DNA from 3 places in the Psychrobacillus sp. FSL K6-2836 genome. Region 1 is predicted to be linked to each of the others. Evidence: a T-box and tRNA genes for the amino acid it is inferred to sense, from the RefSeq annotation. Region 1 holds a T-box; the other regions hold tRNA genes.
The links. A T-box is a leader RNA that pairs with one kind of tRNA and senses whether it is charged. The one in region 1 lies ahead of alaS (alanine--tRNA ligase), so its partner is inferred to be a tRNA-Ala.

Region 1 (9,991 bases):
TTCAATTTCTTTTAATGTAAATTCTCCTGGAAGTCTTAGACCAAAAAATTGTTCACCTACTAAAAAGGCATCCGCTCCTGCAACCATTAACTCTTCTAAGTGACTAATATTTGTTGGCGTAACTAATAATTCTGTTTTATTCATACCTTTCACCTCTTAATACTTACTAACATTCCGTCTCCAACCGGTAAGAATGCGGTATCATAATCCGGATGATTCATCAGCCACTCCATAAATTGATGTTGGTTTCGGACCATAGTTCTTTTTCTTCTAGGCACTTCACTCATTGGTAATTCGGACAGTCCATTTAACAATAAATTGTCACAATAAATAACACCATTTTCATTCAAAAATGGGGCATATTTTTCGAAGAAGTTTTTGTACTGACCTTTAGCTGCATCAATGAAAATAGCGTCAAATTTGGAGTCTTCAAGCTCTTTTTGTGAAATTTCTAATGCATCTCCAACAATTACTCGAATTTGGTGTTGCAAATCCGCACGCTCTATATAATTTTTGGCCAATTCTGCCTTTGTTTCATCTCGCTCAATAGTTACAATGGATGTTCGCTCTAGTTTAGTTGCCATACGCATAGAAGAGTAACCAATCGCAGTTCCTAGTTCTAAAATAGACTTAGGTTTTTGTAAAGAAAGAAGTTGCAATAACGATTCCATACCCATCAGTTGCATAATGGGTACATGATTATCTTTTGCATATTGCTCCATTTCCAAAAAAATAGCGGATCTAGGCTTAATCAGATCCTTCAAAAAATCATCACTTATATTCATCTAAGCTAACCCCTTTAGGTCAATAAAATAGTAATCCCTATTATGTAAAAAAACAACTCTTATAATAACATAGCAGGAGAAGGAATGCGACATCACTCCCTCTCCTGCAGCCTAATTATTTTAAGAATTCGTCAATTTTTTGAAGATGCTCATCATAAGTCACAGAAAAGTGATTAGTTCCTTCTTTATCTGCTAAGAAGTAAAAATAATCGGTATCACTTGGATCCAGTGCAGCTTCGATAGATGTTTTACCAGCATTTGCGATTGGTCCAGGTGGTAATCCTGTATTTTGATACGTATTATAAGGGTTATCAAACTCTAAATCTTCAAATAAAACACGATCTTTATGTGTCCCTTTTGCGTATAAGACAGTTGGATCTGTTTGTAGAGGCATCCCTTCATCGATACGGTTATAAAACACACTTGCTATAGTTGCTCGATCTGTTTGGGCTGTAGCCTCTTCCTCTAACAAAGATGCAAATGTCAATAGCCAGTGAACTGATTTTTCCTCTGCTTGCAATAGGTCTACGTACGAAGTTACTACTTTATCCGTATTAGCAAGCATTGTATCTACTATTGACTCGATAGAAGGATTTGCCTCGAAAAATGGATAGGTCGCTGGGAAGAGATATCCTTCTAATGCATAGCGTACATTTTCACCTTTTATCTCTGCACCTAATAAATTTGGATATTTAATCATCATTCTATCCACAAATTCCTCGCTTGTTACGAGCGTAAAGAAATCATCTGCAGAATGGTTTGTATTTTTTTCAACTACTTGTCCAATTTGCTCGATTGTTAATCCTTCAGGAATAGTCAAGGAGAAAACTGGTTCTCTGTAAACTTTACCTGTTTTTAAACTTTCAATAATTTCATCTAATGTCATTGCCTTCGTTAAACTATACTCTCCAGCTTGAAATTGAGATTCATTATTGAACTTCGCATAATACTTGAAAATTTTAGCGTTTTTTATAATTCCACTTTCTTCCAACTCGTTGGAGATGGTGTCTAATCCTGATCCGATTGGGATGTCCACTGTGATTGTATCTTCAGAATTGGGATCTAATGGAAGCAAAGCTGATTCTACATAATTATAGACAACTAAGCCACCTATACCTCCAACGATTATTACTAGAAAGGTAATGATTAAAACAATTTTTCTAACAAGTTTCACTTCTTTTTTCTTATTTTTCATTTTATTAAACATAATATCTTTTTTTGTCTCATTTTCCACGGGTTCTCCCCCTTTATCAATCTCATTATACAAGAAAACATATAAAAGAACAAAAACCCAAGTACCATCTAAGCAGAAACCTGTTTCTATTGTTTTCGAGGGGCTTTGGACAGACATTATTCGATATTATTACCGATTGAAATTTTAGGGATGCTATTGGTTGTCCGTTGACCTCTTGCAATATTTTGAAGCAGGTAAGTTCGTTATTGGATAACTTGAACTATATAAAGAAGAACTAAACAAAGAAAAAGGTGAATGAGGCTTCCCTCATCCACCTTGAATAAATAATCTTATTCTTCGTCTTCGTCTTCTTGCTCATCTAAAAATGTACTTAACATTTCTTCGATCATATCCCATTCTGCATCAGACTCGACCGGAAGTAATTCTCCATCTTCTCCGTCTTCATTTGGTACAAAGGATGATGCATGAATTTCGATTTCTTCATTTTCATCTTCTTCAGCACCTATTGGATAATAAAGTACATATGATTTTCCAAATTCATCTGATTCAAATGTGAAAAGCACGTTACAAAGTTGCTCGTTTCCACTCTCATCTACAATTGTTATATTCTCTTGACCGTGGTCCATTTGCAGTCACCTCATCTATTTTTTCTATCAAGAAAGCCTTGTAAGATCATTACAGCAGCCATCTTGTCGATCACTAGCTTACGTTTCTTACGGCTAACATCAGCATCTATTAACATACGTTCTGCAGCCATCGTTGTCAATCGTTCATCCCATAATGTTACGGGTAATTGATATTTCTCGGTTAATAGCTTGGCATATTGTTCAGAAGCCTCAGCACGTGGACCAATAGAATTATTCATGTTTTTCGGAAAACCTACAACAAATTCTGTTACATTATGCTCTTTCACGAGTTCATCAATTCGTTCTAGACCAAATTCTAAATTTTCTTCATGTATTTTTATCGTTTCAATACCTTGTGCAGTCCAACCAAGTGCATCACTAATTGCCACTCCAACGGTACGAGAACCAACGTCTAACCCCATAATTCGCATCATTAAGCCTCATTATTTTTTTTGATATAAAACTTCACTAGTTCTTCTAATATTTCATCTCGTTCAAGTTTTCGAATCATATTACGTGCATCTTGATGGCGAGGAATATAAGCTGGATCACCTGACAATAAATAGCCTACAATTTGATTGATAGAATTATACCCTTTTTCTTCTAGTGCAGAGTGAACTTGTATCATCACATGCTTTACTTCTTGTTCCATCGATTCTTCAGGGAAATTAAATTTCATCGTTTTATCAAAAGAGCTCATGATCAGCACCTCGCTTTCCATTTGTAGTTAGTAAACTAATGTATCTATTGTATCAGTATACCCTATTTTGGAAATAGTTTAAAGAGATTTAATATAATCCAATACAGAACTTAAAGCAGCCTCCAACTTACTTGCATCTTTAGCACCAGCCATTGCAAAGTCTGGACGACCTCCACCTTTACCTCCGCATTGCTCCGCCACTAGTTTGACGATATTTCCAGCATGGTAGTTCCCACCAACTATATCCTTTGTTACTCCTGCGGAAATCATTACTTTATCCCCATCAACTGCACCTAAAACAATGACCGCTTTTTCCAGCTTTTGTTTTAAATCGTCCATCATTTGACGTAATTGGTTATTATCCTTCGCATCTACTTTTACGGATAACACAGTAACATCATTCACTTTTTGCGCTGATGACAATACAGAAGAAGCTTGGCTATTTGCTATTTTCGCAGATAATGACTCATTGTCTTTTTGAACATTTTTTAGCTCTAATAGTGTTTGAGCAACCTTATTCACTAAATCTTTTGGCTGTGCCTTCAATAAATTTGCTGCTTCGTTTAACATATGTTCTTCTTCTTTAACTATTTCATAAGCACCTTTACCCGTTACAGCCTCAATACGTCTAGTACCCGCTCCGATTCCACTTTCAGAAAGTATTTTAAAGAATCCAATTTCTGAAGTGTTTTGAACATGAATACCACCACATAGCTCTAATGAGAAATCCCCCATTTTTACTACTCTTACAATATCACCATATTTTTCGCCGAATAATGCCATTGCTCCCATTTGTTTTGCTTCATCAATATTATGGAAGCCAGTAACTACCGGGATATTATCCCACACTTTTTCATTAACTATACGTTCTATTTGTTCAAGCTCTTCTGTTGTTACTTGTCCAAAATGAGAAAAGTCAAAACGTAAACGATCAGGACCAACATAAGAACCAGCTTGGTTTACATGAGTTCCTAATACATCTTTCAAAGCTTGATGTAAAATATGTGTAGCAGAGTGATTTTTAATCGTGTGTCCACGAAGAGAATTGTCGACAGTAGCCAAAACTTCTGCATCTGTAATGATCTCTCCTGATTCAATAACAACTGTGTGTAAGTTTTGTCCATTTGGAGCTTTTTGGACATCTTTTACATATCCTCTAAATGTATCGTTTTCAATTACTCCATGATCGGCAATTTGCCCACCACTTTCAGCGTAGAAAGGTGTTTTTGTTAAAACTACTTTAACTTCCTCACCTTCGTGTGCTGTTTTTACTAATACTTGATCCCGCACAATTGAAGTAACTTTTGTAGATACAGACATTGTGTCATATCCAATAAATTCACTTTCATCATGTAGATTTCCAAACACTTCGGATTGTACTTGCATAGAATCTACATTTTGACGAGCTGCACGAGCACGAGCACGTTGAGCTTCCATTTCTGATTTGAACCCTTCATGGTCAACAGTCATATTTGCTTCTTCTGCATATTCTTCCGTTAATTCAATTGGGAATCCGTACGTATCGTATAACGTAAACGTCGTTGTTCCTGGAATTGAAGATTCACCTTTAGCTCGCTGTTCTTCAATAACTTTTTCTAATATAGCTAGGCCATCATGAAGCGTTTCATGGAATCTTTCTTCTTCCGTTTTCATAACACGCATGATGAAATCCTGTTTTTCTGTTACTTCCGGGTAGAAGTCTTGCATGATTTTCCCTACTACTGGTACGAGTTCATATAAGAATGGCTTTTCTATCCCTAATTGTTTTGCAAAACGAACTGCTCTGCGAAGTAATCTTCTAAGGACATAACCTCTTCCCTCGTTTGATGGTAAAGCACCATCTCCAATAGCAAAAGCAACTGTACGAACGTGGTCAGCAATTACTTTAAATGCAGTATCATCCACATCATTTGCACGATATGGTTTACCAGAAATCATTTCTGTTTGACGAATAATTGGCATAAATAAATCTGTATCAAAGTTTGTTGGAACATTTTGGACTACACTTGCCATACGCTCTAGTCCCATACCAGTATCAATATTTTGTTTTGGTAATGGTGTGTAGGTATTGTCTGGATTATGATTGAATTCGGAGAACACTAAATTCCAAATTTCTAAGTAACGCTCATTTTCCCCTCCCGGATACAACTCAGGATCATTCAAATCATTGCCATAGCTTTCTCCACGATCATAGAAAATCTCCGAGTTCGGACCACTTGGACCTTCTCCAATATCCCAGAAGTTACCTTCCAATCGAATAAGTCTTTCTTCCGGAATTCCAATTTCATCCTTCCAAATATTATATGCTTCTTCGTCTTCTGGATGAATAGTAATAGATAACTTTTCCGGTTCGAATGCCATCCACTTGGAATCTGTTAAAAACTCCCATGCATATTGGATTGCTTCTTTTTTGAAGTAGTCGCCAATAGAAAAGTTTCCTAACATTTCAAAGAAAGTATGATGTCTTGCTGTTTTTCCAACGTTCTCAATATCGTTTGTACGAATGGATTTTTGCGCATTCGTAATACGAGGGTTTTCAGGAACAACACGCCCGTCAAAATATTTTTTTAATGTAGCTACACCACTGTTTATCCAAAGTAAAGATGGGTCGTTGATAGGTACAAGTGGAGCTGATGGTTCCTGGGAATGACCTTTTTCCATAAAAAAGTCTAAATACATTTGTCTAATTTGAGCACCTGTTAATTGTTTCATGTTTAGTTCCTCCTAATAATTTGTATTAGTAAACTTTAAAGATTTAATTTAATGCTGACATTACTCGAGACGAAAAACTAAAAGTATTAATTTTTTTTATAAATCCCGTTTCGCCAGTAAACTATCTTCGACCGCGAGTAATCCCAATCACTTCACAAGTGATATCTAAAAACCAAAACAAATAAAAAAAGCCCTCATCCCTAAAAAAGGGACGAAAGCTGTTGTTTCGCGGTACCACCCTAGTTACATAGCAGATTTTCCTACTATGTCTCTCAAGAAGCCTTAACGCGGCCGAACGACAGGTTTTAACTGTACTCAGGAGTAGCTTTCCTATATGTTAGTTCAGTGAATTCTTTCAGCCAAGGAATTCATCTCTAGTCAGATAACAATTAGTACTTTCTCCGTCAACATTTTACTATATGCAATTGATTATAAAAAACAAATCGTCCTGTGTCAATTGTCTGTATCCATAAATTGATACGGTGTGACACCATTCATGCCAAAAAGGGGGTCGATCTTATGATAATTTTCAGCAGTTAAGTAAGTTAAGTCAGTTTGAGTCTCATCTGATGCTAATTCTTTTATTATTTCTTTATCTTCTTGCTCAGATTCGTCTACATTAGATAAACGATCTTTTAACGTAGTTAATCGCTGAAGATCATCAGTTCTTTGAACTCCAAACTTAAATACTTCAGGATCTCCACATAAGATGAGAAAGTTTTTAGCACGAGTTATTCCTGTATATAGTAAATTTCGTCTTAGCATTTTCATATAACTTCTCGTTATAGGCATAATAACCGTTTGAAATTCACTACCCTGTGATTTATGGACTGAACAGCAATAAGCAAGTGTTAGCTGATTCAAATCATTTTTTTCGTAGGTTACTTCATTGCCATCAAATGAAACAATTAGCATTTCTTTTTTCTCAACTGTTTCTGCAGCTCTGAAAATACTAATAACTTCCCCCATATCTCCATTAAATACATGACTCTCTGGTTGATTTACTAGTTGAAGTACTTTGTCTCCAATACGATAGATAGTTTCACCAAATAGCATTTCTTTTCGCTTTCCGTCAGTATTTGGGTTGACCATTTCCTGGATCATTTTGTTAAGTGCGTCAATACCTGCTGGACCTCTATACATAGGTGCTAATACTTGCATTTCCCGAATGGAATGTCCTTTGGATAATGCACTTTTTAATACTTGCTCCACCACTTTCGGGATCTGATCGGTAGTAGCTTTTATGAATGAACGATCCTTTGTCTTGTCTAATAGAGATGCCGGAACCAGTCCTTGCTTCATTTCATGTGCCAGTTCTATAATTGAGGATCCTTCTGCTTGTCGGTAAATATCTTTAAGTTCAACTGTAGGAATTCGTTTAGAAGCAAGCAAATCCTTTAATACCTGCCCTGGTCCTACCGGCGGAAGTTGATCTTGGTCTCCAACAAAAATAACTTGGGCGTCTTTTGGAATAGCCTTTAGTAATTGATGTCCTAACCAAGTATCTAACATAGATGTTTCATCAATGATAATTAGTTTTCCTTCTATTTCTTTACCTACTACATCAGAATCCTCTTGGCCAGTAAAGCCTAATAATCTATGGATAGTCATAGCCGGAAGTTCTGTTGATTCGCTTAGGCGCTTGGCCGCTCTACCAGTTGGAGCAGCTAAAACTATCGGAAAAGGTTTTTTGTCCTTTAACCATTCCTTCGGATCCAATGAAAGGCCATGTAGCTCTGCATATAGTTCAACAATCCCTCGGACAACTGTTGTTTTACCCGTACCAGGACCTCCCGTTAGTAAGGTCATACTTGCATTTAGCGCTGTCTCAATCGCATTAATCTGAGTCGGGGCATATTGCACCCCTAAACGTTCTTCAATACCCCCAAGATGCTTTTTCATCTCTGCTAAGGGAAATTGATGATGCGTATCATTTTCAGCTAGAAGCGTTTCAATTTTTGAACCAATTCCAACTTCGGAAAAATATAAAGAAGGAATATAAAAACGATTCACTTCTCCTACTATCCGACTTTCTTCAGCGAGTTCAATGCAGCATTTACTAATTGCCTCATACGGAATTTCTTCACGCTGCGCATTTTCTAATAACTTTTTAACTGATTCTAATAATTGCTCTGCGTATAAAAATACATGACCTTCACCTAAAGAAGCAGTTTGAAGCAGGTGATAGATTGCTGCCTTAATACGATCTGGGTGGTTACCTTGAATACCTAATTTATAGCCAAGCTCGTCAGCTCGAACAAAACCTACACCCTCAACCTCTTCAATTAGACGAAATGGATTTTTAGTAAGGATGGTGATTGTTTCTTCTCTATATGCTTGATAGATTTTCATAGCTACTTGAGGTCCAAATCCCCATTCGTTGAGTTGAATCATCACTTTTTCCAAGCCTAAATTTTGTTCTAATACTGCTCGTAGTGTTTGTTTTTTCTCTTCAGAAAGACGTGGCACTACATCTAGTGCTTCTGGGTCATCTAATATTTTGTTAATGGCGTTTGGTCCGAGTTTTTTAACAATTTGTTCTGCTGTTTTGCGACCTATACCAGTGAACATATCACTCGATAGATAATGAATGATTCCTTGCTCCGTCGCAGGTACTTCTTTTTGAAACGTTTCCACTTGGAATTGAACACCATATTTTGGATGATTTTTAATATAACCAATGAATTTATATGGTTCTTCCAGTACTAATGGGGGGAAATAACCCGATACTATTACTTCTTTGTCGGTGTATGTAGTGTTTGTGGATTTGATTTTTACTTTTATGATAGAAAATAAGTTTTGAGGATTATGAAAAATCGAGACGATAGGACGACCTGTAATAAATTGTTTCTCATTATTTATTTCGTTGGTCATACTACCGCCTCCAGAATTTCATTAATTTCGTAGGGAAATCATGTCGTGCACATAGCGCGCCTGATCATAATTGGGTTGAAGTGTAAAAGCTTCTTTTAAATGGGTTAATGCAGCTTCCGTGTTAGATGTAGAAACAGCATATAAAACACCTAAATTATAGTGAGCATCTGCATTTTCAGCATCTGTCTCAATTATCTCTTTGAAAATAGGCTCAGCTTGATCGAACATTTCTAAGCTGGCAAGGGCGATTCCATAAGATAATTTCACTTGAGCATCCTCAGGAGCTAGTTCATATGCTCTTTGAAAGTACGGTAGTGAAAGCTTTGTTAAACCTTCTTTTTCAAGACTCTTCCCAAGCATATAGTAAGCGTCCGGTCCTTCAATACCATTTGCAATTGCTTTTTCATATAACTTAGCAGCTTCCTCAAATCGCTCCGCATTATAGTATAAGTTTGCAAGACTATAATAGGCCGTAGCTGCACCCTCATCTAATGTGATCGCTTTTTGAAAGAATTTCTCCGCTCGTTCATCTTCATTCATCGAGGATAAAAGATTTCCAAAATTGATATAACCTATTGCCTCATCCGGATTTTCTTCAATAGCTTTCGTAAAAAACTCAACCGCTTTTTCGTAATTTTCTTCTTGTATAGCTTGAATTCCTAATTCGTTATAATTCATGTTATTACCTCCAGTTATCCAACATAATCCAGTTTAAGGCCATCTTTAAATACTTCATCGATTGTAGCCCCACCTAGGCATTCGTCACCTTGGTAGAATACTACGGCCTGTCCTGGTGTTATAGCACGTACTGGCTCGTCAAATATAACTCTAACTCGATTAGTATCTATCAACTCTACAAGTACACCTACATCCTCTTGACGATAGCGAAATTTCGCTGTTGCTTGGAAAGATTGAGGTTTTTCTATTGTTGTTGTAAAGGATAAATCAGTTGCAGTTAGGCTAGTCGAAAATAATGCATCATTATTAATATTTTGCCCAACTAGAAGTACATTTCTGTCCAAATCTTTCCCAATAACGAACCAGGGATCACCTGAACCACCAATTCCAAGACCATGGCGTTGACCAATTGTATAATACA
Region 2 (9,991 bases), 1.5 Mb from region 1:
GGTTTCACTTCGTCAATGCCATAATCGATTTTCACCGTGGCTTCGCCGTTTTTTCCTGTTACCTCTTTACCTGCTTCTTTTTCAATTGCAAATACTTCATGGCCTGCATCATTTAGTGCCTGTGCCGGACCTGTGTATTCTACGTCTTCAAACATATTTGTGATTAATGTTGCTACCTTAGCCATTTCCTCACTCCTTAATTGTTTGTTCACTCTTACTATTCCACTAAATTTACTCTAGTAAACATAAAAATCCGACACACTATGTATGTCGGATTTTTAAACTTATTCTTCTAGACCCATTTCAGCTTTTACAACTTCTACGATTCGGTTTACGTAGCTTTCGCATTCCTCTTCGGTTGCTGCTTCTACCATTACGCGGACTAACGGCTCTGTGCCAGATGGACGTACAAGGACACGACCATTACCAGCCATTTCACTTTCTACTTCACTAATAATAGCTGCAACTTTTTCATTTTCCGTTACAGCATGTTTATCTGTTACTCGAACATTAATAAGCTTTTGTGGATAGATCGTCATTTCGGCAGCAAGCTCAGAAAGTTTTTTACCTGTTATTTTCATAATATTCACGAGCTGTAAACCACTTAATAAACCATCACCCGTTGTATTATAATCAAGGAAAATAATATGCCCTGACTGCTCTCCGCCCAGGTTGAAGCCATTCTTTTTCATCTCTTCTACTACGTATCGATCTCCAACCGCAGTTTTAACACTTGCCATATCATGTGTTTCTAATGCTTTATAGAAGCCCATATTACTCATCACAGTGGAAACAACTGTCCCGTTATTTAGACGTCCATTCGCATGTAGATGTTTGGCACAAATATACATAATTTGGTCACCATCTACAATTTGTCCTTTTTCATCTACCGCAATTAGTCGATCTCCATCTCCGTCAAAAGCAAGCCCAACATCTGCTCCTTTTTCTAGAACAAACTTCGCTAAGTTTTCTGGATGTGTAGAACCGACGCCATCATTAATATTCAATCCATTTGGTGAAGATCCCATTGTAGATAGATCTGCATCTAAATCAGCAAATACGTGCGTTCCAAGAGACGATGTTGAACCATTTGCACAGTCCAGGGCTACATGGATCCCTACAAATTCTTCATCTATAGTTTGTTTCAAATACTGAATGTATTTTTGACCACCTTCGAAGTAATCAGATACCGTTCCGACACCTGCTCCGGTTGGACGTGGTAATTCATCTATATCTCTATCTAATAGCTGCTCAATTTCTTCCTCTTGTCCATCAGTTAATTTAAATCCATCCGAGCCAAAGAATTTAATACCGTTATCTGCCACAGGGTTATGAGAGGCAGAAATCATCACACCAGCACTTGCACTCATTGCTCTTGTTAAATAAGCTACTGCAGGTGTACTAACAACGCCTAGACGCATTACCTCAACCCCTACGGATAAAAGGCCAGCCACAAGTGCACCCTCTAGCATGTGACCAGATATACGAGTATCCCGACCAATCAATACTTTCGGACGTTCTGTTACTTCCTTCGTTAGTATATATCCACCAACTCTACCTAATTTAAATGCAAGTTCTGGTGTTAGCTCTGAGTTTGCAACGCCTCTAACTCCATCTGTACCAAAATATTTTTCCATTTATTCTTCTCTCCTTAAAAACCTGTTGTACAACCTATTAAGCTTCTTTAACCGTAAGGACTGCTTCTTGTTCAGAAGTTTCCCATTCTATATCAGATGAACCCTCTACTTGGATTGGAAGAACGCTTTCTCCCACCTCCGAATTAGTTGCTTCTACGTATACAGAAAAATTGTTTAATTGAACCTTGTCTAAAGCCTCTGCTGTTCCTTTTGCAACAACCGAGACGATGCCGTCTGCTGGTTTTTCGAAATTACTAACCAGTTTATCTGGTAGTCCTCTCACATTGATGGCTACTTGGTCAAATGATTTTTCTGTAATTGTCGAGACAGGTTCTTCCTGTTCATCTGTTTCTTCCGCATCAGGGTCAGAAGTAATTGTAACGTCGCCAGTAATCTCTACTGCTTCTTTAGATAATTTCGTAACCCCTTCTGGTACAGCTAGTTTCATATCAAAGCTACCAGACTTTTCTATTTTACTTATATCTACATCGACATTTAACTGATCTATTTTATCAAGGACTGATTTTGGTCCATATAATCGAATTTTTTCTGTCTTTGTAGTTAGTCCATTTATGGTGACCCCTTCTTTGGGTTTACCTTGTTTCACTAGAGCTATCGGTACCTCTTTACTATACTCTTCAATTTTTACACTTACTTGAACAGAATTTGGTTCAACGACAACGTCTAGCTTATTTAAGTCTAGATCAAGTACTTTAACCGTTGTTTCTTGATCAAAGGACTTATTGATACCTTGATCTCCTGAAATAGTAGCTTTTACATAACCTATGCTATTAATAACACTTTTTGCTCCTGTTACCGTTACTTTTTGTGGTTTCACCTCATAGGACTTCACCACATAGTTATCAGCTAACAGGCTTTCATTCATGTCCGTTTCTACGCTAAATTCTCGAGATATACGCTCTTCGATCACAACATCCACATACAAAGGATCTGTTCGTATATTTAGTTTTTCAGGGAAGTTTTCCGTTGCAATCGGAACTCGATGAGTACCAATAGCTAGTTCTCGAAGATCCACAAATACTTTAAAATCCTTCATCAATTTAGCCGATAACACCAATTGACTAGGACCTTCTACATTTACGTTAACGGTCTTTGGTGGACCAGTAACTACCAGATTATCATCGTCATAATAAACTTCCAGAGGTATATCACGAATTACATCGACATCATTGCTGCTTCTATTAGTATTATCTCTTTCTATATCACTTTTCACACTTATAAAAAGTGCAATTGCTAATACTAGTGCAATTATTCGCAAGAACCATGGATTATTCATCATCTTATCCATTTTGTTTCCCCCTCCACAACCATTTAGAAGAAGTTACTTGCTCCTCCTTTGGAAACCAAAGGCGAGTTAAATGGGACTCGAATTCCTCTATCGATAAATCTCTTCGTAAATCTCCATTTGAAGTTAAGCTAATCGCACCAGTTTCTTCTGAAACAACAATTGTTATAGCATCCGTCACTTCACTCAAGCCAATTGCAGCTCGATGCCTCGTACCTAGCTCTTTCGATATGAAAGGACTTTCGGATAGCGGCAAATAGGAAGCTGCTGAAGCAATTGTATCTTTTTTAATAATAACAGCGCCATCATGAAGTGGAGTGTTCGGGATGAATATATTAATAAGTAGCTCTGATGTGATATAGGAGTTTAGCGGGATACCCGTTTCTATATAATCTGTCAAACCAGTTTCTCTCTCTATAGAGATGAGTGCTCCGATTCGTCTTTTAGCCATATAACTAATCGATTTCGTCATTGCTGTAATTAGTCGACCTTGCTCTTCTTCCACTTGCATTGTGCTTCTAGAGAATAGCTTTCCTCTACCTATCTGCTCAAGCGCTCTTCTTATTTCTGGTTGGAAAATAATAATAATTGCCAAGAAACCATACTCAATTACTCGATCCAATAACCAATCAAGCGTATTTAAGCCAAAAAAGTCAGTCACAACTCGGGCAATGACAATGACAAAAATTCCTTTTAACAATTGAACTGCTTTAGTTCCTTTTATTAAGGTGATAACTTTATAAATAACAAACCATACAAATAAAACATCCAAAATATTTACAATAACGTTTACTGGCATTAAATCTGTAAATTGCTCCATAAACGACATGTGGCATCCCCCACTTTTCATCACTAATCCATTCTAATTAAGTATAACATAATTACGAAAATCCCTCGCTTTTGGAACTAAAAAAGTCTATCCAAAATATATACGGATAGACTTTTTCATTATTTTGTCTCATCTTTTTCAAAGAAGGAGACGACTTCCTTCGCACCATCTTTAATGTTGTACCATAGCCAATCAAAAGCTTCATTGATTTCTTCACTAGTTCCGGTAATTACTGCAGTAGAAGCCATATATTTAGATCCATTGATAATGGTTAAGTTTCCATCTAATTCTCCGTCAATCTGAACATCCCCGTTACGAACGACCAAATCACCTTTAACGACTTGTCCTTCGGGTATAATAACCGTTTCTCCCTCCACAAGAACGTTTTCTTGTTTAGTAAAGGAGAATTGTTTCTCATCATTAAAGTTTGTAAAAAGTGCACTACTCATCAACAAAAGGAACATTGCAGCAGCTGCAAGAACTGGATGGCGTCGCAACCATTTACTTACTCCTGCATGGGACTTTTCTTTTGGTAACCTAGCTATAACAGAATGATTGAAATCATTTGGCGCTTCTATATGAGCAGCTCCTTTGACGAAAGCAACAACATTGCTTAACTCATGCATATGAGCTTGACAAGCCTTGCATGATTGCAAATGAGATTTAAGTTCCAGCTCATGTTCACGGCTGATTTCACCATCTAAATATTCGTGCATAAAGTGAACAATTCGTTCTGGACACGCATTCATCTTGATTCCCTCCTATATTAGATATGAGGCTGTCTGCTTAGCTGTTTTCTAAGCGCTTCTCGTCCTCTATGAATTCTTGTTTTAACTGTTCCAAGTGGTAAATCTAATATCTCACTTATTTCTTGCAGAGATAATTCTTCCATATATTTTAATACGATAGCTGATCTATATTTATCAGGGAGTCTACTAATTTCATACTGTATACGCTCCTGTAGTTCAAGCTTCATGAGTTCTTCTTCTGGAAGTTCATCAGTCGCTGCTATTTGCGAATACATATCAAGTCCTTCTGTACCCCTAACTTCCGCATCTAAATAGTAATCCGGCTTCTTTTTCCGAATACGATCAATACATAAATTTGTTGCAATTCGATACAGCCAAGTTGAAAACTTTCTTTTTTGATCAAATGTATGAATATTAATAAAAGCACGGACAAACGCTTCCTGAGCTATATCCTCTGCCTCATGACGGTTACCAAGCATCCTATAACATATTTGATATAACCTATGCTGATACAGGTCGACAATCTCCGCGAATGCGTCTTTATCGCCCTTTAATATTTGCTTTATTCGTTTATTCACTAACGCATCCATCGTGTAATTTCGCCCCCGCTCCATGCGGCTGTCTTACCTATACGTATGAAGGTATCAACAGGTTTCATTTTTTTTATATCTTAATATTATCAAACATTTCCATCTTTGTGTGGATTATCAAAAAGAAAAAAGCAGACTGCATGTCCGCTTTTTCTTATCAGAGATATACCTTACCTGTTTTAACGTTCTATTTTGAGCACTACTAGTTACAATAAAAATTTTTATACAAGACTTTCCCCTAATAGTGACCCCATTAATCCTACCGCTACATCAGCCGTTTTATTTTTTTCATCGAGAATTGGATTTACTTCTACGAATTCAGCTGAAGTAACCATCTCTGAAGCATATAGCATTTCCATCGCTAAATGACTTTCTCTGTATGTAATGCCTCCAGCTACTGGAGTTCCTACCCCAGGTGTATATAAAGGATCTAAACCATCTAAATCGAGTGAAAGATGAACCCCATCAACTTTACGATCCTTAAAATACTGAATTGTTTGAGTCATTACTTCCGACATTCCAAGCTTGTCAATTTCATGCATGGAGAATACTTTAATCCCTTTTTCTCTAATAAGATCACGTTCTCCCGGATCAACTGAACGAGCACCAATAATCACAACATTCTCTGGTTTAATCTTTGGAGCAAAATCTCGAATATTCACGAGCGCTTCATGACCTAAGCCAATACTTACAGCAAGTGGCATCCCATGGATATTTCCAGAAGGAGATGTTTCGGCTGTATTTAAGTCTGCATGAGCATCATACCAAATAACTCCTAGATTATCATAACGATCTGCTAACCCTGCAAGTGTACCTATAGCAATACTATGATCACCACCAAGTACTATCGGAAAATTACCTTCACCAATAATATCGTGAACTCGATTAGCAAGTATTGTATTCGCTGCAACTACTTCTTCTAGATTACGTAATTTAGTATTTTGAGATGTCTCTCTTCTTCCAATCGCAATATCCCCAACATCATCTACTGAGTGCCCAAGCTCTTGAAGTCTTTCTACTACGCCCGCATACCGTATTGCACTTGGTCCCATATCGACGCCTCGTCTATTTTGACCCAGGTCCATTGGAACCCCTATAATTGAAATGTTTAATTTACTCATTATTTTATACCCCCTTAAGTTGTTACTTCCATTGTAAATGCTAAATGGTGTTTGGCTCAACCAAGCATAATTACGAATATTTATTCATTAATTGAACAAGCTTGTATTTCACTTCCGACCATTCACTTTCAATGATTGAGTATACAACCGCATTTCGAGCAGAGCCGTTAGATCGTATTCGTTCATTACGCAGTATACCCTCTTTTTTACCGCCAATTCGTTCGATTGCCCTTTGAGAAGACAGATTCAATTCATCTGTTTTAAACTGAACTCGAATCATACCTATTTGCTCAAAGCAATACTTTAACAGTAAGTACTTACATGTTGTATTTACGTGCGTACGCTGATATTGTTTCCCATAGAAAGTAGAGCCTATCTCGCAGCTATAATTTGTCTGATCCACCCCATAAATACGAGTGGTGCCCATAATTTCTTTCGTATCTGTATTTACTACTACAAATGCCAAAGCAGTTTTTGCCACATTCATTTGATAAATTCCAGCATTCAGCCATTGTTCTAGCTGTTCTTTGCTTTCAATCTTATTTAACATATATTCAAATATCTCCGGTTCATACAATTTCCACAATAGTTCATAATCCGAAACTAGTATTGGACGTAAAGTCACATCCCCATAAGTTAATATCTCACTCAAAACAGCCACCTCACTTTTTTTATTTCATCATAAAGGAAACTACGCTATATTGAAAAGTATTTTTTCTTGCAAAAAAAAACTCTTTCAACTATGGGTTGAAAGAGTTTTACTATAATATTTATGGAGCCTAGCGGGATCGAACCGCTGACCTCCTGCGTGCAAGGCAGGCGCTCTCCCAGCTGAGCTAAGGCCCCATGTAATTTTTATATCAGAATACGGTTGGCTGGGGTACCTGGATTCGAACCAGGGCATGATGGAATCAAAATCCATTGCCTTACCGCTTGGCTATACCCCAATAACTGGTGGAGGGGGACGGATTCGAACCGCCGAACCCTAAGGAGCGGATTTACAGTCCGCCGCGTTTAGCCACTTCGCTACCCCTCCAAAGCTAAATTTAAATATAATGGTGGAGGATGACGGGCTCGAACCGCCGACCCTCTGCTTGTAAGGCAGATGCTCTCCCAGCTGAGCTAATCCTCCTGGGTTTAAAAAATACTAGTACACTATAGTTTTCCATCTTGAACTACTATTATTCATTCAGATAAAAATACTGCTTGTTTATGTCAAAACCAGACAAGAACTATAATATCATATATCTGACATTAGGACAAGTTTTTTCCTTAAATAAATTGTAGTGAAGCTTCCAACCGGATTTGAACCGGTGACCTCTTCCTTACCATGGAAGCACTCTACCTACTGAGCTATGGAAGCAAAGACAAAAAAATGGCTCCGAAGGTAGGACTCGAACCTACGACCGATCGATTAACAGTCGATTGCTCTACCACTGAGCTACTTCGGAACGTTTATCTATTTAAAGTACAAATATAATTATAGCAACTCTTTTTAAAATTTCAAGTCTGTATTTAAAGAATTGATAAAAAGTATTCTTTTATAGCTTATATCCCTATTTTACGGCAAGAGAATTCTCCTATTGGGAAATGAATTTACACAATCATGCCTATCATCGTGTGTTATACAACGTCTTCACTAATTACAAGAGACTATACTTATTCATAACTAGACCAATGTGAAGGTAGTAAAAAGAATATTCTTTTTTGATATTTAAAGTAACATTTATATCCAGCCATTTTTGACTATCTATGTACTCAAATCCATACAAAAAGTCGATACCGAGATCTCTCGGTATCGACTTTTCTTTGGTGCCCAGCGACGTCCTACTCTCACAGGAGGAGACCCCCAACTACCATCGGCGCAAGAGCTTTACTTCTGTGGCCGGGGCTGCGAAAGCAGAGGGGCGGCAGATTTTTTTGTCAGCCGCACTCGTTCAATTATCGCGTATGTTATACGCTCCGAGTCTCTCTCACTTGCTTCCTTGAACTCTTTGCCCCTCTACTTTCTCGCATACTTTCTTATAGAGATAGACTACCTACGGCTTATTTTTTAACACAAAAAAGCCGCTACCAATTACTCGGTAACGACTTTTCTTTGGTGCCCAGCGACGTCCTACTCTCACAGGGGGAGACCCCCAACTACCATCGGCGCTGAAGAGCTTAACTTCCGTGTTCGGTATGGGAACGGGTGTGACCTCTTCGCCATCATCACTAGACTCATTCGGCTTTCAATATACGGCGCATTGCGTTGTCAACTTCATTCGATCCGTCAGTCACGTACGTTAGTACGTTCCTTCTTTCTCTCACTTGTTTCCTAGCACTGCTTGTATCTTGAAACCCTCATATATAGAGTGTTTGTTCACTCAAAACTGGATAAACGACATTGGAACTGAAACAAATTTGGTTAAGTCCTCGATCGATTAGTATTCGTCAGCTGCACGTGTCGCCACGCTTCCACCCCGAACCTATCTACCTCATCGTCTTTGAGGGATCTTACTTACTTGCGTAATGGGAAATCTCATCTTGAGGGGGGCTTCGTGCTTAGATGCTTTCAGCACTTATCCCGTCCACACATAGCTACCCAGCGATGCTCTTGGCAGAACAACTGGTACACCAGCGGTGTGTCCATCCCGGTCCTCTCGTACTAAGGACAGCTCCTCTCAAATTTCCTACGCCCACGACGGATAGGGACCGAACTGTCTCACGACGTTCTGAACCCAGCTCGCGTACCGCTTTAATGGGCGAACAGCCCAACCCTTGGGACCGACTACAGCCCCAGGATGCGATGAGCCGACATCGAGGTGCCAAACCTCCCCGTCGATGTGGACTCTTGGGGGAGATAAGCCTGTTATCCCCGGGGTAGCTTTTATCCGTTGAGCGATGGCCCTTCCATGCGGAACCACCGGATCACTAAGCCCGTCTTTCGACCCTGCTCGACTTGTAGGTCTCGCAGTCAAGCTCCCTTCTGCCTTTACACTCTTCGAATGATTTCCAACCATTCTGAGGGAACCTTTGGGCGCCTCCGTTACACTTTAGGAGGCGACCGCCCCAGTCAAACTACCCGCCTGACACTGTCTCCTACCCGGGTTACGGGTATGGGTTAGAATTTCAATACAACCAGGGCAGTATCCCACCGACGCCTCCTCCGAAGCTGGCGCTCCGGGCTCTATGGCTCCTGCCTATCCTGTACAAGTTGCACCAAAATTCAATATCAAGCTATAGTAAAGCTCCACGGGGTCTTTCCGTCCTGTCGCGGGTAACCTGCATCTTCACAGGTACTATAATTTCACCGAGTCTCTCGTTGAGACAGTGCCCAGATCGTTACGCCTTTCGTGCGGGTCGGAACTTACCCGACAAGGAATTTCGCTACCTTAGGACCGTTATAGTTACGGCCGCCGTTTACTGGGGCTTCAATTCGCACCTTCGCTTGCGCTAAGCACTCCTCTTAACCTTCCAGCACCGGGCAGGCGTCAGCCCCTATACTTCACCTTACGGTTTTGCAGAGACCTGTGTTTTTGCTAAACAGTCGCCTGGGCCTATTCACTGCGGCTCTTCAAGGCTATTCACCCTAAAGAGCACCCCTTCTCCCGAAGTTACGGGGTCATTTTGCCGAGTTCCTTAACGAGAGTTCTCTCGCTCACCTTAGGATTCTCTCCTCGACTACCTGTGTCGGTTTGCGGTACGGGCACCTATCACCTCGCTAGAGGCTTTTCTTGGCAGTGTGAAATCAGGAACTCCGGACATACGTCCTCGCCA
Region 3 (9,991 bases), 1.8 Mb from region 1:
CTAACGTATGCATATCATCATCTACTGCTAATATTACAACCACATATAACCCCCCTCTTCACCTATATTGTGTCTCCTTCTTTCCCATTCGGCAAGTGATTTATATTGTTGTGGCTCCTATTGTTTAGTTTATTTACTTTTGTACAATTACTATTATGGACCTCTACTTAGTTTAATACCACTTACCTCATGCTAATCTAGTGCAATCATAGATAATTTATTCTACGAATTAAAAGTGTACACTATACAATAAAAGAGAGTTTGTTTGTAAGTAAGTGGAGTAGATCAACTATTTAATCCTCGATAGCAACCAACTGAGATTCGTCAGCTGTCGTTCTTTTTAATACCAAATCAACAGTGATTAATTCCCAACAGGGCTGAATTACTCTACAAATAAAAAAAGTCGCTACCGATAATTCGGTAACGACTTTTCTTTGGTGCCCAGCGACGTCCTACTCTCACAGGGGGAGACCCCCAACTACCATCGGCGCTGAAGAGCTTAACTTCCGTGTTCGGTATGGGAACGGGTGTGACCTCTTCGCCATCATCACTAGACTCATTCGGCTTTCAATATACGGCGCATTGCGTTGTCAACTTCATTCGATCCGTCAGTCACGTACGTTAGTACGTTCCTTCTTTCTCTCACTTGTTTCCTAGCACTGCTTGTATCTTGAAACCCTCATATATAGAGTGTTTGTTCACTCAAAACTGGATAAACGACATTGGAACTGAAACAAATTTGGTTAAGTCCTCGATCGATTAGTATTCGTCAGCTGCACGTGTCGCCACGCTTCCACCCCGAACCTATCTACCTCATCGTCTTTGAGGGATCTTACTTACTTGCGTAATGGGAAATCTCATCTTGAGGGGGGCTTCGTGCTTAGATGCTTTCAGCACTTATCCCGTCCACACATAGCTACCCAGCGATGCTCTTGGCAGAACAACTGGTACACCAGCGGTGTGTCCATCCCGGTCCTCTCGTACTAAGGACAGCTCCTCTCAAATTTCCTACGCCCACGACGGATAGGGACCGAACTGTCTCACGACGTTCTGAACCCAGCTCGCGTACCGCTTTAATGGGCGAACAGCCCAACCCTTGGGACCGACTACAGCCCCAGGATGCGATGAGCCGACATCGAGGTGCCAAACCTCCCCGTCGATGTGGACTCTTGGGGGAGATAAGCCTGTTATCCCCGGGGTAGCTTTTATCCGTTGAGCGATGGCCCTTCCATGCGGAACCACCGGATCACTAAGCCCGTCTTTCGACCCTGCTCGACTTGTAGGTCTCGCAGTCAAGCTCCCTTCTGCCTTTACACTCTTCGAATGATTTCCAACCATTCTGAGGGAACCTTTGGGCGCCTCCGTTACACTTTAGGAGGCGACCGCCCCAGTCAAACTACCCGCCTGACACTGTCTCCTACCCGGGTTACGGGTATGGGTTAGAATTTCAATACAACCAGGGCAGTATCCCACCGACGCCTCCTCCGAAGCTGGCGCTCCGGGCTCTATGGCTCCTGCCTATCCTGTACAAGTTGCACCAAAATTCAATATCAAGCTATAGTAAAGCTCCACGGGGTCTTTCCGTCCTGTCGCGGGTAACCTGCATCTTCACAGGTACTATAATTTCACCGAGTCTCTCGTTGAGACAGTGCCCAGATCGTTACGCCTTTCGTGCGGGTCGGAACTTACCCGACAAGGAATTTCGCTACCTTAGGACCGTTATAGTTACGGCCGCCGTTTACTGGGGCTTCAATTCGCACCTTCGCTTGCGCTAAGCACTCCTCTTAACCTTCCAGCACCGGGCAGGCGTCAGCCCCTATACTTCACCTTACGGTTTTGCAGAGACCTGTGTTTTTGCTAAACAGTCGCCTGGGCCTATTCACTGCGGCTCTTCAAGGCTATTCACCCTAAAGAGCACCCCTTCTCCCGAAGTTACGGGGTCATTTTGCCGAGTTCCTTAACGAGAGTTCTCTCGCTCACCTTAGGATTCTCTCCTCGACTACCTGTGTCGGTTTGCGGTACGGGCACCTATCACCTCGCTAGAGGCTTTTCTTGGCAGTGTGAAATCAGGAACTCCGGACATACGTCCTCGCCATCACAGCTCAATGTTATAGAATGCGGATTTGCCTACATTCACACCTTACTGCTTGGACATGCATAACCAACAGCATGCTTACCCTATCCTTCTGCGTCCCCCCATTACTCAAACGGTGGTTTGGTGGTACAGGAATATCAACCTGTTATCCATCGCCTACGCCTATCGGCCTCGGCTTAGGTCCCGACTAACCCTGAGCGGACGAGCCTTCCTCAGGAAACCTTAGTCATACGGTGGACGGGATTCTCACCCGTCTTTCGCTACTCATACCGGCATTCTCACTTCTAAGCGCTCCACCAGTCCTTCCGGTCTGACTTCAACGCCCTTAGAACGCTCTCCTACCACTGATACCAAAGGTATCAATCCACAGCTTCGGTGATTTGTTTAGCCCCGATACATTTTCGGCGCAGCGTCACTCGACCAGTGAGCTATTACGCACTCTTTAAATGATGGCTGCTTCTAAGCCAACATCCTGGTTGTCTAAGCAACGCCACATCCTTTTCCACTTAACAAATACTTTGGGACCTTAGCTGGTGGTCTGGGCTGTTTCCCTCTTGACTACGGATCTTATCACTCGCAGTCTGACTCCCAAACATAAATCATTGGCATTCGGAGTTTGTCTGAATTCGGTAACCCGGGATGGGCCCCTAGTCCAAACAGTGCTCTACCTCCAAGATTCTAACGTTTGAGGCTAGCCCTAAAGCTATTTCGGAGAGAACCAGCTATCTCCAGGTTCGATTGGAATTTCTCCGCTACCCACACCTCATCCCCGCACTTTTCAACGTGCGTGGGTTCGGACCTCCAGTAAGTGTTACCTTACCTTCATCCTGGACATGGGTAGATCACCTGGTTTCGGGTCTACGACCACATACTCATTCGCCCTATTCAGACTCGCTTTCGCTGCGGCTCCGTCTTCTCAACTTAACCTTGCATGTAATCGTAACTCGCCGGTTCATTCTACAAAAGGCACGCTATCACCCATTAACGGGCTCTAACTACTTGTAGGCACACGGTTTCAGGATCTATTTCACTCCCCTTCCGGGGTGCTTTTCACCTTTCCCTCACGGTACTGGTTCACTATCGGTCACTAGGTAGTATTTAGCCTTGGGAGATGGTCCTCCCGGATTCCGACGGAATTTCACGTGTTCCGCCGTACTCAGGATACACTCAAGAGAGAATGAATTTTGGACTACGGGGCTTTTACCCTATCCTGCGGACCTTTCCAGATCGCTTCGTCTAACTCATTCCTTTGTAACTCTATGTAGAGTGTCCTACAACCCCAAGAGGCAAGCCTCTTGGTTTGGGCTATTCCCGTTTCGCTCGCCGCTACTCAGGGAATCGATTTTTCTTTCTCTTCCTCCAGGTACTTAGATGTTTCAGTTCCCTGGGTGTGTCTCAGATGCGCTATGTATTCACGCAAATGTACTGCTCCATTACGAACAGTGGGTTTCCCCATTCGGAAATCTCCGGATCAAAGCTCACTTACAGCTCCCCGAAGCATATCGGTGTTAGTGCCGTCCTTCGTCGACTCCTAGTGCCAAGGCATTCACCGTGCGCCCTTATTAACTTAACCTAAAAGTTAAAAAGTCTTACACGTCATGATTACGTAAATAATCACAACAGAATTTCTTGTTGTTTATTGTTTCAATGTCGTTTTATCCAGTTTTCAAAGAACAAAGGTTTTGCCCTTTGCGACGAATAATCGCAGAAGCAAATTATAAATTTTTGGTGGAGCCTAGCGGGATCGAACCGCTGACCTCCTGCGTGCAAGGCAGGCGCTCTCCCAGCTGAGCTAAGGCCCCGAAACAAAAAAAGGGTATGGTGGGCCTAAATGGACTCGAACCATCGACCTCACGCTTATCAGGCGTGCGCTCTAACCAGCTGAGCTATAGGCCCTCTTTGAATTTCCATATATTAATATGAACATTCAAAACTGAACTGCAAAACGTTAAGATACAGATAAAAATCTGTATTCCGATATTATCCTTAGAAAGGAGGTGATCCAGCCGCACCTTCCGATACGGCTACCTTGTTACGACTTCACCCCAATCATCTGTCCCACCTTCGGCGGCTGGCTCCCGTAAGGGTTACCCCACCGACTTCGGGTGTTACAAACTCTCGTGGTGTGACGGGCGGTGTGTACAAGGCCCGGGAACGTATTCACCGTGGCATGCTGATCCACGATTACTAGCGATTCCGGCTTCATGTAGGCGAGTTGCAGCCTACAATCCGAACTGAGAACGGTTTTATGGGATTTGCTCACCCTCGCGGGGTTGCGACCCTCTGTACCGTCCATTGTAGCACGTGTGTAGCCCAGGTCATAAGGGGCATGATGATTTGACGTCATCCCCACCTTCCTCCGGTTTATCACCGGCAGTCACCTTAGAGTGCCCAACTAAATGCTGGCAACTAAGATCAAGGGTTGCGCTCGTTGCGGGACTTAACCCAACATCTCACGACACGAGCTGACGACAACCATGCACCACCTGTCACCGCTGTCCCCGAAGGGAAAACTCTATCTCTAGAGCGGTCAGCGGGATGTCAAGACCTGGTAAGGTTCTTCGCGTTGCTTCGAATTAAACCACATGCTCCACCGCTTGTGCGGGCCCCCGTCAATTCCTTTGAGTTTCAGTCTTGCGACCGTACTCCCCAGGCGGAGTGCTTAATGCGTTAGCTGCAGCACTAAGGGGCGGAAACCCCCTAACACTTAGCACTCATCGTTTACGGCGTGGACTACCAGGGTATCTAATCCTGTTTGCTCCCCACGCTTTCGCGCCTCAGCGTCAGTTACAGACCAGAAAGCCGCCTTCGCCACTGGTGTTCCTCCAAATCTCTACGCATTTCACCGCTACACTTGGAATTCCGCTTTCCTCTTCTGTACTCAAGTCCCCCAGTTTCCAATGACCTTCCACGGTTGAGCCGTGGGATTTCACATCAGACTTAAAGGACCGCCTGCGCGCGCTTTACGCCCAATAATTCCGGACAACGCTTGCCACCTACGTATTACCGCGGCTGCTGGCACGTAGTTAGCCGTGGCTTTCTAATGAGGTACCGTCAAGGTACGAGCAGTTACTCTCGTACTTGTTCTTCCCTCACAACAGAGTTTTACGATCCGAAAACCTTCTTCACTCACGCGGCATTGCTCCATCAGACTTTCGTCCATTGTGGAAGATTCCCTACTGCTGCCTCCCGTAGGAGTCTGGGCCGTGTCTCAGTCCCAGTGTGGCCGATCACCCTCTCAGGTCGGCTACGCATCGTCGCCTTGGTGAGCCGTTACCTCACCAACTAGCTAATGCGCCGCGGGCCCATCCTGTAGTGACAGCCGAGACCGTCTTTTAACATTTCCCCATGTGAGGAAATGGATTATTCGGTATTAGCCCCGGTTTCCCGGAGTTATCCCAATCTACAGGGCAGGTTGCCCACGTGTTACTCACCCGTCCGCCGCTAAATCAGAAGAAGCAAGCTTCTTCGTCATTCGCTCGACTTGCATGTATTAGGCATGCCGCCAGCGTTCGTCCTGAGCCAGGATCAAACTCTCCATAATAGAGAACTTAAAAAGCTCATTTTGTTTTGCTGGCATCATCATTAAATGATGTCAAAATTGTTTTGCTTATCATTCTAACAAGTTAGCTGATAAGCTGTATGTCTTAACGTTTTGCATGTTCAGTTTTCAATGTTCATGGTGGAGCCTAGCGGGATCGAACCGCTGACCTCCTGCGTGCAAGGCAGGCGCTCTCCCAGCTGAGCTAAGGCCCCTAAAATAATAACTGGTCGGGAAGACAGGATTCGAACCTGCGACCCCTTGGTCCCAAACCAAGTGCTCTACCAAGCTGAGCTACTTCCCGTTATATGGTGCGCTCGGCAGGACTCGAACCTGCAACCTCTTGATTCGTAGTCAAGTGCTCTATCCAATTGAGCTACGAGCGCAATGTTTCATAAAAGTGGTGCCGAGGACCGGAATCGAACCGGTACGGTAGTCACCTACCGCAGGATTTTAAGTCCTGTGCGTCTGCCAGTTCCGCCACCCCGGCACTTTAATGAATCTTTGGAGCGGAAGACGAGGTTCGAACTCGCGACCCCCACCTTGGCAAGGTGGTGTTCTACCACTGAACTACTTCCGCTCGGTTATTAAATTAAATGGTGCGGGTGAAGGGAGTCGAACCCCCACGCCTTGCGGCGCTAGATCCTAAGTCTAGTGCGTCTGCCAGTTCCGCCACACCCGCAATATATATTCACTATAAAAAGTGATGAGCCATGTAGGATTCGAACCTACGACCCTCTGATTAAAAGTCAGATGCTCTACCAACTGAGCTAATGGCTCGAAAAATGGTGCCGGAGAAAGGACTTGAACCCTCAACCTACTGATTACAAGTCAGTTGCTCTACCAGTTGAGCTACTCCGGCAGGAGTAAATATATGGTGGAGGATGACGGGCTCGAACCGCCGACCCTCTGCTTGTAAGGCAGATGCTCTCCCAGCTGAGCTAATCCTCCATGGGAAATATAATTTTATTGCAAGCCCAGCGACGTCCTACTCTCACAGGGGGAGACCCCCAACTACCATCGGCGCTGAAGAGCTTAACTTCCGTGTTCGGTATGGGAACGGGTGTGACCTCTTCGCCATCATCACTAGACTTGAATACTTTTGAAAGACATGTTTTATTATAACAACTCTGTAGAATAATGCAAGAGTTATTTAATAAAAATTTATTCTTTCAAAACTGGATAAACGACATTGTTACGATAAACAAATTTGGTTAAGTCCTCGATCGATTAGTATTCGTCAGCTGCACGTGTCGCCACGCTTCCACCCCGAACCTATCTACCTCATCGTCTTTGAGGGATCTTACTTACTTGCGTAATGGGAAATCTCATCTTGAGGGGGGCTTCGTGCTTAGATGCTTTCAGCACTTATCCCGTCCACACATAGCTACCCAGCGATGCTCTTGGCAGAACAACTGGTACACCAGCGGTGTGTCCATCCCGGTCCTCTCGTACTAAGGACAGCTCCTCTCAAATTTCCTACGCCCACGACGGATAGGGACCGAACTGTCTCACGACGTTCTGAACCCAGCTCGCGTACCGCTTTAATGGGCGAACAGCCCAACCCTTGGGACCGACTACAGCCCCAGGATGCGATGAGCCGACATCGAGGTGCCAAACCTCCCCGTCGATGTGGACTCTTGGGGGAGATAAGCCTGTTATCCCCGGGGTAGCTTTTATCCGTTGAGCGATGGCCCTTCCATGCGGAACCACCGGATCACTAAGCCCGTCTTTCGACCCTGCTCGACTTGTAGGTCTCGCAGTCAAGCTCCCTTCTGCCTTTACACTCTTCGAATGATTTCCAACCATTCTGAGGGAACCTTTGGGCGCCTCCGTTACACTTTAGGAGGCGACCGCCCCAGTCAAACTACCCGCCTGACACTGTCTCCTACCCGGGTTACGGGTATGGGTTAGAATTTCAATACAACCAGGGCAGTATCCCACCGACGCCTCCTCCGAAGCTGGCGCTCCGGGCTCTATGGCTCCTGCCTATCCTGTACAAGTTGCACCAAAATTCAATATCAAGCTATAGTAAAGCTCCACGGGGTCTTTCCGTCCTGTCGCGGGTAACCTGCATCTTCACAGGTACTATAATTTCACCGAGTCTCTCGTTGAGACAGTGCCCAGATCGTTACGCCTTTCGTGCGGGTCGGAACTTACCCGACAAGGAATTTCGCTACCTTAGGACCGTTATAGTTACGGCCGCCGTTTACTGGGGCTTCAATTCGCACCTTCGCTTGCGCTAAGCACTCCTCTTAACCTTCCAGCACCGGGCAGGCGTCAGCCCCTATACTTCACCTTACGGTTTTGCAGAGACCTGTGTTTTTGCTAAACAGTCGCCTGGGCCTATTCACTGCGGCTCTTCAAGGCTATTCACCCTAAAGAGCACCCCTTCTCCCGAAGTTACGGGGTCATTTTGCCGAGTTCCTTAACGAGAGTTCTCTCGCTCACCTTAGGATTCTCTCCTCGACTACCTGTGTCGGTTTGCGGTACGGGCACCTATCACCTCGCTAGAGGCTTTTCTTGGCAGTGTGAAATCAGGAACTCCGGACATACGTCCTCGCCATCACAGCTCAATGTTATAGAATGCGGATTTGCCTACATTCACACCTTACTGCTTGGACATGCATAACCAACAGCATGCTTACCCTATCCTTCTGCGTCCCCCCATTACTCAAACGGTGGTTTGGTGGTACAGGAATATCAACCTGTTATCCATCGCCTACGCCTATCGGCCTCGGCTTAGGTCCCGACTAACCCTGAGCGGACGAGCCTTCCTCAGGAAACCTTAGTCATACGGTGGACGGGATTCTCACCCGTCTTTCGCTACTCATACCGGCATTCTCACTTCTAAGCGCTCCACCAGTCCTTCCGGTCTGACTTCAACGCCCTTAGAACGCTCTCCTACCACTGATACCAAAGGTATCAATCCACAGCTTCGGTGATTTGTTTAGCCCCGATACATTTTCGGCGCAGCGTCACTCGACCAGTGAGCTATTACGCACTCTTTAAATGATGGCTGCTTCTAAGCCAACATCCTGGTTGTCTAAGCAACGCCACATCCTTTTCCACTTAACAAATACTTTGGGACCTTAGCTGGTGGTCTGGGCTGTTTCCCTCTTGACTACGGATCTTATCACTCGCAGTCTGACTCCCAAACATAAATCATTGGCATTCGGAGTTTGTCTGAATTCGGTAACCCGGGATGGGCCCCTAGTCCAAACAGTGCTCTACCTCCAAGATTCTAACGTTTGAGGCTAGCCCTAAAGCTATTTCGGAGAGAACCAGCTATCTCCAGGTTCGATTGGAATTTCTCCGCTACCCACACCTCATCCCCGCACTTTTCAACGTGCGTGGGTTCGGACCTCCAGTAAGTGTTACCTTACCTTCATCCTGGACATGGGTAGATCACCTGGTTTCGGGTCTACGACCACATACTCATTCGCCCTATTCAGACTCGCTTTCGCTGCGGCTCCGTCTTCTCAACTTAACCTTGCATGTAATCGTAACTCGCCGGTTCATTCTACAAAAGGCACGCTATCACCCATTAACGGGCTCTAACTACTTGTAGGCACACGGTTTCAGGATCTATTTCACTCCCCTTCCGGGGTGCTTTTCACCTTTCCCTCACGGTACTGGTTCACTATCGGTCACTAGGTAGTATTTAGCCTTGGGAGATGGTCCTCCCGGATTCCGACGGAATTTCACGTGTTCCGCCGTACTCAGGATACACTCAAGAGAGAATGAATTTTGGACTACGGGGCTTTTACCCTATCCTGCGGACCTTTCCAGATCGCTTCGTCTAACTCATTCCTTTGTAACTCTATGTAGAGTGTCCTACAACCCCAAGAGGCAAGCCTCTTGGTTTGGGCTATTCCCGTTTCGCTCGCCGCTACTCAGGGAATCGATTTTTCTTTCTCTTCCTCCAGGTACTTAGATGTTTCAGTTCCCTGGGTGTGTCTCAGATGCGCTATGTATTCACGCAAATGTACTGCTCCATTACGAACAGTGGGTTTCCCCATTCGGAAATCTCCGGATCAAAGCTCACTTACAGCTCCCCGAAGCATATCGGTGTTAGTGCCGTCCTTCGTCGACTCCTAGTGCCAAGGCATTCACCGTGCGCCCTTATTAACTTAACCTAAAAGTTAAAAAGTCTTACACGTCGTGATTACGTAAATAATCACAACAGAATTTCTTGTTGTTTATTGTTTCAATGTCGTTTTATCCAGTTTTCAAAGAACAAAGGTTTTGCTCACTTTGCGACGAGTAATCGCAGGAGCAAGCGTTGAATCTTCATATAAAAATGAACATTCAAAACTGAACTGCAAAACGTTAAGATACAGATAAAGATCTGT

Region 2: it encodes a tRNA-Ala, which carries the amino acid that the T-box ahead of alaS (alanine--tRNA ligase) is inferred to sense. The anticodon was not compared.
Region 3: it encodes a tRNA-Ala, which carries the amino acid that the T-box ahead of alaS (alanine--tRNA ligase) is inferred to sense. The anticodon was not compared.

Annotation. Positions count from the first base shown of each region.
Region 1 is NZ_JBBOOM010000001.1:3,932,874-3,942,864, reverse strand. Features, by position in the region: gene MKY37_RS19075 (peptidase U32 family protein) at 1-144, opposite strand, end outside; gene MKY37_RS19070 (O-methyltransferase) at 150-785, opposite strand; gene mltG (endolytic transglycosylase MltG) at 901-2,019, opposite strand; gene MKY37_RS19060 (DUF1292 domain-containing protein) at 2,310-2,606, opposite strand; gene ruvX (Holliday junction resolvase RuvX) at 2,618-3,037, opposite strand; gene MKY37_RS19050 (IreB family regulatory phosphoprotein) at 3,040-3,306, opposite strand; gene alaS (alanine--tRNA ligase) at 3,385-6,018, opposite strand; T-box leader at 6,223-6,435, opposite strand; gene recD2 (SF1B family DNA helicase RecD2) at 6,472-8,892, opposite strand; gene MKY37_RS19035 (tetratricopeptide repeat protein) at 8,914-9,570, opposite strand; gene mnmA (tRNA 2-thiouridine(34) synthase MnmA) at 9,585-9,991, opposite strand, start outside.
Region 2 is NZ_JBBOOM010000001.1:2,423,765-2,433,755, reverse strand. Features, by position in the region: gene MKY37_RS11525 (type 1 glutamine amidotransferase domain-containing protein) at 1-185, opposite strand, end outside; gene glmM (phosphoglucosamine mutase) at 285-1,637, opposite strand; gene MKY37_RS11515 (CdaR family protein) at 1,675-2,946, opposite strand; gene cdaA (diadenylate cyclase CdaA) at 2,939-3,772, opposite strand; gene MKY37_RS11505 (zf-HC2 domain-containing protein) at 3,892-4,521, opposite strand; gene sigW (RNA polymerase sigma factor SigW) at 4,539-5,111, opposite strand; gene rocF (arginase) at 5,333-6,232, opposite strand; gene MKY37_RS11490 (GNAT family N-acetyltransferase) at 6,303-6,893, opposite strand; tRNA gene MKY37_RS11485 (tRNA-Ala) at 7,006-7,078, opposite strand; tRNA gene MKY37_RS11480 (tRNA-Gln) at 7,105-7,179, opposite strand; tRNA gene MKY37_RS11475 (tRNA-Tyr) at 7,185-7,268, opposite strand; tRNA gene MKY37_RS11470 (tRNA-Val) at 7,289-7,364, opposite strand; tRNA gene MKY37_RS11465 (tRNA-Thr) at 7,523-7,595, opposite strand; tRNA gene MKY37_RS11460 (tRNA-Asn) at 7,609-7,683, opposite strand; rRNA gene rrf (5S ribosomal RNA) at 8,336-8,451, opposite strand; rRNA gene MKY37_RS11450 (23S ribosomal RNA) at 8,636-9,991, opposite strand, start outside.
Region 3 is NZ_JBBOOM010000001.1:2,096,416-2,106,406, forward strand. Features, by position in the region: gene MKY37_RS09720 (response regulator transcription factor) at 1-43, opposite strand, end outside; rRNA gene rrf (5S ribosomal RNA) at 440-555, opposite strand; rRNA gene MKY37_RS09730 (23S ribosomal RNA) at 740-3,668, opposite strand; tRNA gene MKY37_RS09735 (tRNA-Ala) at 3,822-3,897, opposite strand; tRNA gene MKY37_RS09740 (tRNA-Ile) at 3,915-3,991, opposite strand; rRNA gene MKY37_RS09745 (16S ribosomal RNA) at 4,086-5,639, opposite strand; tRNA gene MKY37_RS09750 (tRNA-Ala) at 5,776-5,851, opposite strand; tRNA gene MKY37_RS09755 (tRNA-Pro) at 5,864-5,940, opposite strand; tRNA gene MKY37_RS09760 (tRNA-Arg) at 5,946-6,022, opposite strand; tRNA gene MKY37_RS09765 (tRNA-Leu) at 6,038-6,126, opposite strand; tRNA gene MKY37_RS09770 (tRNA-Gly) at 6,142-6,216, opposite strand; tRNA gene MKY37_RS09775 (tRNA-Leu) at 6,234-6,318, opposite strand; tRNA gene MKY37_RS09780 (tRNA-Lys) at 6,344-6,416, opposite strand; tRNA gene MKY37_RS09785 (tRNA-Thr) at 6,423-6,498, opposite strand; tRNA gene MKY37_RS09790 (tRNA-Val) at 6,512-6,587, opposite strand; rRNA gene rrf (5S ribosomal RNA) at 6,612-6,727, opposite strand; rRNA gene MKY37_RS09800 (23S ribosomal RNA) at 6,847-9,775, opposite strand.